DNA from 3 places in the Clostridium sp. DL-VIII genome. Region 3 is predicted to be linked to each of the others. Evidence: riboswitches for the same ligand, from Rfam matches in the RefSeq annotation. Region 3 holds a riboswitch; each other region holds the start of a gene.
The links. Region 3 has a riboswitch for cyclic di-GMP ahead of CDLVIII_RS15310 (IS91 family transposase). Riboswitches for the same ligand answer to the same signal wherever they lie in the genome.
Positions count from the first base shown of each region.

Region 1: another riboswitch for cyclic di-GMP. It lies ahead of CDLVIII_RS20520 (bacteriohemerythrin); the one in region 3 lies ahead of CDLVIII_RS15310 (IS91 family transposase).
Region 2: another riboswitch for cyclic di-GMP. It lies ahead of CDLVIII_RS23720 (LuxR C-terminal-related transcriptional regulator); the one in region 3 lies ahead of CDLVIII_RS15310 (IS91 family transposase).

Region 1 is NZ_CM001240.1:4,465,982-4,469,202, reverse strand. Features, by position in the region: gene CDLVIII_RS20525 (hypothetical protein) at 41-280, shown strand; cyclic di-GMP riboswitch class II at 960-1,043, shown strand; gene CDLVIII_RS20520 (bacteriohemerythrin) at 1,151-1,543, shown strand; gene CDLVIII_RS32250 (hypothetical protein) at 1,973-2,137, opposite strand; gene CDLVIII_RS20515 (winged helix DNA-binding protein) at 2,418-2,630, shown strand; gene CDLVIII_RS32245 (transcriptional regulator) at 2,790-2,999, shown strand; gene CDLVIII_RS32240 (DUF4362 domain-containing protein) at 3,137-3,221, opposite strand, start outside.
Region 2 is NZ_CM001240.1:5,158,739-5,161,959, forward strand. Features, by position in the region: gene CDLVIII_RS23720 (LuxR C-terminal-related transcriptional regulator) at 1-1,919, opposite strand, end outside; cyclic di-GMP riboswitch class II at 2,242-2,323, opposite strand; gene htpG (molecular chaperone HtpG) at 2,554-3,221, opposite strand, start outside.
Region 3 is NZ_CM001240.1:3,327,674-3,330,894, reverse strand. Features, by position in the region: gene CDLVIII_RS15315 (hypothetical protein) at 165-359, opposite strand; gene CDLVIII_RS15310 (IS91 family transposase) at 375-1,604, opposite strand; cyclic di-GMP riboswitch class II at 1,718-1,801, opposite strand; gene CDLVIII_RS15305 (MBL fold metallo-hydrolase) at 2,060-2,881, opposite strand; gene CDLVIII_RS15300 (alpha-glucuronidase family glycosyl hydrolase) at 2,916-3,221, opposite strand, start outside.

The sequences.
Region 1 (3,221 bases), 1.1 Mb from region 3:
GTTCCAATACGATTCTTTAACAAGGACGGTGTTTGGTTCTATGAATAGTATTGGCAGTAATTCAACAATTAATACATTAAAGAAGTATTTAAATGCATATAAAAGTATTTTTTATAAACGAAGTTTTGAAAACTTTCAGATACTTATTTTTTCAATTTTCTATATGCAGGAAGTAAAATCTATAAAGCTAATTTATGATAAATTTATAAAGAAGTATTGGAATGTATGCTTAAATAGATTTTACTATTTCTTATCAGAGAAAAATTTTAAGTATGCTTAGCAATAGCAATTCCTATACTGCATAATAACAAAATCAAATATATCAAATTTCCTATACAGTATAGGATTTATGATAAATCTAGAACAAAACTTGAATTAGCATCTGAAATGATATTATCCGTTGCCCCTGCGTTAGCAGAATATTAAGTTATAGTCACATGTGATTCGTGGCATAGCAAAAAGCCATCTATAAGTGAAATCGAAAAATTTTCAAACATACATATTATAGGAACTCTACGCTCAGATACAGCAATATTTGAAGTAAATTTTGAAAAACATACTGGTAAAAAAGGACGTCCAAGAAAAAAGGAAAATAAAATTAATTATAGGAATCTTAAATACACTAAAGAAGGTGAATTTTTTATAGCATATACAAAAGCCAAAATTAATTTAACAAATAAAAATGTCTATATAACTCTTACCACCACGGGTATAGAAAATTTCAAATCTGTTAGGCTTTATATGAGTACTATAAAACCTAAGAAAATTAAAAGCTTTGATAATGTACCTTCTGATGATAAACCATAACTTAATAAAAGTATTTATAATATTTATAAAATCCGTTGGAATATTGAAGTTATATTTTATCAATATATAAAAATATGAAATTATATAGAATTTTTTATGTTATAATGTTAATATTGTAAGTGTATTAATAATTTGATCATTATTAATAAAATATGTAAATTGGAAGCTGTGAAAAACTTTCTTATTTTGGGCACATTGAGAGTTTAGAGCTAGTTGTGCAACCGACCAATTAAATTTACTAATCTTTTAAGATTAGTAAATTTTAATTGGTCATTTTTATTTATAAATTAAAAGGTACTAATGTGAAAAATTATACTACAATATTAAAATTTGAGGTGATCTTATGATTAAATGGAAAGAAGAATATGCGCTTGGAATAAACCATATTGACGAACAACATGAAAAATTATTTGAAATTGCAGAACGTGCATATGAATTATTGAATAATAATTTTATTACAGATAAGTATGATAAAATTATTGAGATACTTGGTGAGTTAAAAGACTATACTGTATTTCATTTTAAATCAGAAGAAAAGTATATGTTAAGTATAAGATATAAAAGATTTCTTTCTCATAAAGTAGAGCATGAAAACTTTATAAATGAAATTAATAACATTAATTTAAATGTAATTGATTTAGATCAGGATGAATGTGTAAAAGGATTATTAGAATTTATAGTAGATTGGATAGATAAACATATTTTAAATCAAGACAAGCTTATAGTTGGAGATTAAGATATTTAAACTTTAATTTTTGTTTATTTAGCTAATATTAAGAAAAAGAACTGCTTAAGAAAAAACATACAATAGTGCTATTTTATGACTGTATTTATATGTTTAAAGAAAAAAGTATTTTTTTCTTTAGTCATTGTGATAATATTTATACTGTAAATAGCCGGTTATCTATAAAAATGATTGTAGAGTTATTAAGAAGTTTTCGTGATTTATTTAATTTTAGTTTATTCTGGATTTTAGTATTAAAAATTTGTGTGCACGAGTTTTAATGATTTAACTGAGTTAAGTATGTAGAGCTGTTAAAATAAGTGAAGTTTAAAGAATATCTAAAAATAAAGGTAAATTAGGTAGAAATACTTAGTCTACCTTCATTTTTTTACATACAGATAATAAGCAGTAGCTAAGAGCAATTCAATTACTGCTTTTAAATTATTTCTTAATGTATTCTTTATAAGGAAATGGAATAATGATCTCTCCATTAACAATTTTATAGTTTGTATTTTCTATGGGATTTAGATTTTGAACTAAGTTAATGCCAATATTATAGAAAACTTCAGGTAAAATTTTTGGATCTTGAAAAACAGTGCCTGCCATAAATCCTTTATCAACTAAAGCTCTTGCTTCAGGGAGCGCATCAATCCAAACAACTGTGATATTTTTTGATGTATCCTCTTTGTTGTAGCCATATTTTGTAGTGTTTTAATAGCACCTAACAGTAAAAGATATGATTATCTAAATAACTATTCAATTGTATCCAAATTGAAATATGGTAATACAAGTTTTCTATTTACAATATAAGATAATAGTAGTAAAATGTACACGAACACTAGTTCGCATATGTTTTATATAATAATGACAATAAGGAGATGACAGTATGTTGACAGAAAAGCAAAAAATGATTTTAGATATTATTAAGGATTATATAGAGAAGGAAAAAATACCACCAACAGTCAGAGAAATATGCAAGATTGCAGATATTAATTCAACATCATCAGTACAAGCTCATATAGATAGATTAGAGAAAAAAGGATATATAAAAAAAGACAAGGGATGTAATAGGAGTATCAGAATAAAGGAAATAATTTAGTTGGAAGTTTTTGATTACTAAATTAACGTAAAATGATATTACATAACAAAAAATTATAAAAATTATATTCTGTGTTAAAATAAATAAAAATTTAGAGTTTTCTTAGAAGACACCCAATAACATAATGTTAAAATCCCCGGTATATGAGATGATATACATATGATAAGAATTTATTTATCGAGAGTATTTGGGAAAAAAGATGGAATCAATCAGGCTGACTTGGCTAGGAAAACAGGAATAAGGCCTAATACTATTTTAAAATATAAATCATACATAGAACTTTTCGCATATAATTTTAACAGTATAATTTGTATAAATTTATTCTATAATATAGATAAGAAAAGCTTAGTACTGCAAATACTAAGCTAATCCTAGAACGTTTTTTGTTTTAGGGATATTAGATTGAATTATTGATTTAAGAAAAGAGTACTACTCTTTGGGAGAAGGTGGGGCACTCTTTTCTTTTATACTTTTAAGTGTGTAGTAGGCTGATCATTACCGAAAATTTAGAGTATGCATAATTCTTCACCTTGATCAGTTTTCACATAATACGATATAAAATTGTTTTTTTCATTATTGGTTTTATTTATG
Region 2 (3,221 bases), 1.8 Mb from region 3:
ATATATCCCATACTCAAATACGGAGAAAATACTTGTAAATCAGGACTATCACCATCATTAATCCATATATGTATATCGTTTAAATTTCCAGTAATTCCATCAATATATCCTAAGGCAATATCTGTCCCATTTAAAAATCTTGGAATATCTAAACTTTTATATTCACTTATTAAACTATTAAACTTATTTCTTATTTCATATTTATCATTTTTATTTATTGAAATTCTCATCAAAAGAAAAAGTGAACAAATTATAATACTTGTCTGATTTTTAGCTTTTGCTTTATGTAGAGCTTTATATGCAAATAACTCTCCATTATAAATATCACCTGTTTCAAAAAAATATTCAGCACTCATCAAATAATTTGCTCCTGCTGCTCCTCTGTTTGATATATGATCAAAATAAACTATCCCTTCTTTAAAATGTTCCACCAATTCCTTAAGCCCACCATTTTTTGTATGATATAAATATAAAAAATGTGGTGAACCAAAAGTAATTGGCATTTTATCATTTGCAATTTTAGACATTCCACCATTGAATAATTCATATGCTTTTTTGTGATATTCTATCATTTTTTCAACATTATTAAGCATCAAAAGACTTTCTAAAAATGAAATTTCTCCAAGTACTTGATTTCTATCCTTTAATTCCTCATTTACTTCATATATGACCCACAACTCATATAGAAGTTCTTTTCCTGCTTGTGGATTTTCATAAAGTATATAGAAAAATATATGTTTTAAATATGCTATAGGCCTATTTACCTTTTGTTCCATTGTCAGCTCATTGAAAACTATTCTAATAATTTTTTTCCATACTTTTGTCAAATTTATGGTATCATTTCTCTCTATTAAATCAAGTATGCGTTCATAGTTTTTCGCCTTATAATAATACTCCATCGCTTCTATATCTTTTGAAATTTTATAATACCAATCTCCACAGACATTATTAATTTCATTTGCATCAATATTTAAAGCTATAATTTCTTCTTTTAATGCACTTCTTAAAATAGAATGCAGTGCATAAGTCTTAGACTTCCTATCATATTTTATAAAGCAGTTATTTGATAATAATTCCTTAATCACTTCATTAGATTTTTCATTTTCTGTTATATAAATAGCTTGTTCCAATGTAAAGTATTCAACTGGTGCAAGCTTTAAAAGAATCTGCTTTGTAGTTTCATCAAATTTATCATATACAGCTTTCTTAATTAACTCCGTAGCTTTGGGAATATTATCAAAAGTATTCTCATTATAATATTGTAATAATGCTAAATAAGTAGCTGAAGTCCATCCCCCTGTGTACTCATACACTTCTGCTTTTTCTTTTTCTGTTAAATTTATTTCATTAATCTCAAAAAACTCTATTGTTTCTTCGAAAGTGAATGCTATATCATCCTGCCACATTACTAAGCATTTCTGCTTCAGCTCAAGTTCAACAAATTGATTAGCTGGCTTGTTGCGACTTATTATCACAATATGTAAATCAGGTATTTCTTCTAAAGCTATAACTTTTATTAAGTAATTGATATAGAGGGTTTTATAATCATACCAATCATCAATTATTATAACAGTTTTCTGTTTTACCGCATCACGAATAGTATCAATTATTCGGTATACATCCATGTTATTTTTAGGAAATCCATATGCACTTAATCTTTGACTCAATTTAACATTTGTAGTCTTAATTGCAGCACAGAACTTATGCCACATCCAGACATCGTCATCCTCTTCACTTGCAGTATCAAACCAAATGGTTTTCATTCCCTTTTTTCTATCCAGAAAACTTTTAACAGAAGTTGTTTTACCATATCCCATAGATGCAGAAACAAAAAATATAGGTACCTCAAATATTTGAGATAACAACTTATTTACACGCTTTCTATGTAATATTTTAGGTCTTAAAATCTGACTTCTCATAGTATTCCCCTTCATCTAAAACAAATTATACAAAATAATCTGCCTTTATATGTTTAGCATTTCTTTTTTTCTTATTGTATGATAACATCTCATTTTCCGCTTTTTTGTCATCGTAACAGGCTATATTGGACATACAACGATATTTTATCACACTTAAAATTCAACTTCAATTTTATTCTATCTCTTGGAAATGTTATCGATAATTGTTGAATTTAATATTATTTTCAACGCCAACCATATTAAGATATCAAGGATACTGTCGGCTTTTTTCACAATGATTTTTTAAATCACGTAAAAAAAGCCAACAATTAATTAACAAATTAATCATTGGCCGGTTGCACCATTAACTCCAAATCCCCAAGGTGCCCAAAATAAGGAGATCCTTCAACATTTCCAACTTAATTAGAATATATACTTAATACTATTTTATTATAATTATCTATATGAATATTTTACCACATTTTCATGCATGAGTATACATATTTTGAGTTTTTTTCCTATAAACTGCGTTATATATGGATATTCAATACTAATTTAACTACACCTAAGAACAAAATCAGTAATGCTTTAGATAAATAAAGCATTACTGATTTTTTCATTTTACATAAATATAATTTTATCTCACTCTTAGTTCTTATAGTGCAATAACCCTATTTAATAATTGATTACTTCTCTTTATAAATTCGTCCATTTCATTTGCATCTAACTCTTTATTTGCTATTTTAGCCAAATCTAAAATATGTTCACAAATAAACTTAACTTCAGACTTTTTAGTTTCATCTTTATATATTTCTACAAGCTTTTTGATTATTGCGCTCTTATTATTTACAACTAGAGTTTTTTCTTCATCAAACATTCCTTGGAAACTCATCCCTGATTTTGCATACATCTTGCTCATCTCAGCCATTCTTCTTGATTCTTCAGACACTAAAACAAGGGCTGGAGTTTCTTCATTTTTTAATCCTTCAACAGATAAATTTTTAACCTTATCTCCAAGTTCATTTTTAAACAAATCTTCTATTTCTTTATTTAAAGCCTTTACTGTTTCATCATTCTCATCAGCTTTACTTCCTAACGTATCTGAAATATCTGAATCTATTCTATTAAATTTAACTCCTGATTCATGCATCTCTAGGAATGAAATAAAATGATCATCTAATGAACAATCTAAAATAACAGCATCTAAATCATATTCTTTAAACATCTTTATATACTGTGATTGTTGTTTTTCATTATTAACATAGAATACTTTATTTTCATGCTTTTCTTTATTAGCTTCAAGATAGTCCTTTAATGTTATAA
Region 3 (3,221 bases):
TTAATAATTATCATTTCTTAGAAACTTTTAATATCCATACGCTCTCATTATTTTGTAAAAAAACAGCCAGTAGAACAAAAGTGTCTGCGACACGCTCCTTCGGAGAAATTATTAATAGTTAAATTAAAAACCATAGAGATTGCTGTTCCTCTATGGTTTTCTTCTTATAGTTTATAACTTTTGCCATATACCCCATTGTATTCTTTAGGTCTCATAACTCCACCACATTTTTCGCATGAAAAACAAGGCGGTTCATCTATATTACTTTGATCCATCTCATCAAAGTATTCTACAACCTCCCTAGGTATATTTTCTGTTATTCCACAATTTAAACATTTATATGGTATTATATCTTTCACTTAACATCCCTCCAACTATGTTGTTGTCGGCTTTATTTTACCATATAGTACTCCTTTTGCAATTGCATATATTTCCAGGATGTTTTCTAATTTTTCTTTCCCTTCACTTATAAATTTATCTTTAAAATATTCTCGCATCGAGCCGTATCGTGGATACACTATATCATTAAATCTCATCTTACCACCACATTTAGAACATTTGCATGGATCTACCCCAAAAGACGCAAGAATTCGATATTCCCACTTTTCTATTGATTTCTTAATTTGTATTATTTTCTTATCTATCATCTTGATAAATTGATCTTTATCCTTACATCTCCTCGAATACAGTCCAAAATATCTCACCATTTTAAAATTCTTGTCTGGTATATGTATTATAACTTTTTTTATAAACTCAAAGACTGGCACTTTCTCTATTATTTCTTTATTGTCTTCATGTCTTTTATATTTAAATGTTACACTTTCACCATCATACGCAATTATTCTTGATTCTGCTATCGCAGGTCGTCCAACATATCTTCCAATATATTTTGCAGCTATCTTTGCTGATTTTATTTCATTTTTAGCATGAACATAAAATCCATCTTTATTATTTTTATATATTTTGTTCTTTAATCGTCTAAAACTATCTTTATTTCCTTCTCTTTTTATTATTTCATCTAATAATATTTTTTGCCATCTCTTTCTTAATGCTTCATACGAAAAATATTTAAAATTTCTCCAGGTAGTTAGCTTACCCTTTCCACCTTCTGTAACCATCATGTGGACGTGGGGATTCCACTTTAAATCTCGTCCAAAAGTATGTATAACTGCTATAATTCCAGGTATAAATTCTTCTTTTTTATTTTGCTTATACATCCAACTCGTAACAGCTTTAGCTGCACATTGCGGAAGTAACTTCAGCCTATCTCTTTCTCTTCCGAAGTAATTTCTAAGTTCCTCTGGTATTGTAAATACCATATGTCTATGCTTTACATTTATTAATTTTCCCAGCATTCCATTAACCCAATTATCAACATAAACCTTTCCACATGATGTACAAAATCTACTTTTACAAGTGAACCCAACTTTCTTTATTTCGCCACATTCCTTACATTTTAATTCAATATAACCATTACTTATATCCTTGCATTTCATAACTTTTTTTACTTCTGCAATAACACTAGGTCTAATTCTGTTTTTATATCTTTTATAAAATTCATTCCAATTTTCCTCTAATATTCTTCTTAATTTACTCTTAATCATTTCATCAATTTACCACATATATTTTTCTAATGCAAGTCTACGCCGCGCTTTCAGCGAGCGCGATTTTTATACTTTCCTATACAATAAAAAATAAAAATATAGTAATTTATATTTTTTATGCTGGTCGGTTGTACCAATCACTCAAAGTTATCCAGGTACCCAAATACAGAAAACTTATCATAGTGTCCAATTTATATATTGTATTTTTAGTATAATCATTACCCATTTCTTGTGGTAATATTACCATGTTTGTGGAAAAAAATCAATGTATTCTATTTATACTACATAATTGAATATTTTATACAAAAAGTATATTAAAGACATCCTAAGTCTTATAATTTATATAACGTAAATTAACTATAGCTTAAAATATCTTATAAATTAATTTCAAAATAAATAACTCACGAAAATCTAACTTTAGATTTCCGTGAGTTCTATTATGGAGACTATGATTTCTACAACTTATCTTTACTAAAAACAATAGAAACAAAATCAGGACTAATAAAAGGTTCTCCACCCTCAAAATACATAAATGCTTCATAAGGGTATGCTTCATTAAAATACGGTGTACTTTTAGAAACATCAATATTATTAACGCAATGAATCAGCCTATTTAATAATACTTTGCTATAAAGTTCAGCAGAATGAGAAGTAACATTAATATCAAACTCTAATTTATTTAACTTTTCAAGGCTATTGAGATATTCACTTATGTTTTTACTTTCTTTTAGAAACATCCATACATGCTGTAATATTGTATCCCCTGAAAGCAGTAACTTATTCTTTCTGTCAATTAGTGAAATACAGCCAGCAGTATGCCCTGTACAATAAATTACTTCAAGCTCATATCTTCCTAAGTCAAATACTTGTCCTTCTTCTACCGGAATATAATCTATCTTATAAAGCCTATTTACATAATCTTCTTCTTTAAAATCTCTTGGAAGCATTGCATTTTTCTTATAATTATCAATAGTTTTATTTCTCTTGTCTGATAATAGAATATCCTTTACTAAGGCTATATCATCTTCATGAATGTATACTTCATTAAATTGATAATTCCCTCCCATGTGGTCAAGGTGACCATGGCTATTAATCACAATAATAGATAAATCTGTTATTGATTCAACTACTTGTTTTAAGTTTCCAATACCATAACCTGTATCAAATAATAATGATTTTTTACTTCCTACTATTAAGGTGCAGCATATCTTGTTCGGATCGCTTATATGATATACTCCATCCATTATTTTCTTAATATTATAATATTGATTATCCATACAAACACCTCTTCTCTTGATAAACTATATATTACTATTCATAAATCCTTCTATTTTTACTATCCTTAATTCCTGTCTTTCTGTAAAAATAAGTATTTACCACGTCTCTCCATTCCTTTGCATCTTTTATTTGTATATCCAGCTTTTCTAACACTGCATTAAATATCTCATCATTAATGTGCTCTTTTAATCTTAGCCAATTTTTTTTAAAGCCTTTGACTTCCTCAACTCCTTCAAAATGAGTGTCATATATATGCTGAATCACAGTCTTTCCTGTACTCAACTTATAGGTGTAAGGAACATGGTGAAAGAATAATAAAAGTTCTTCTGGGCAGCTTTC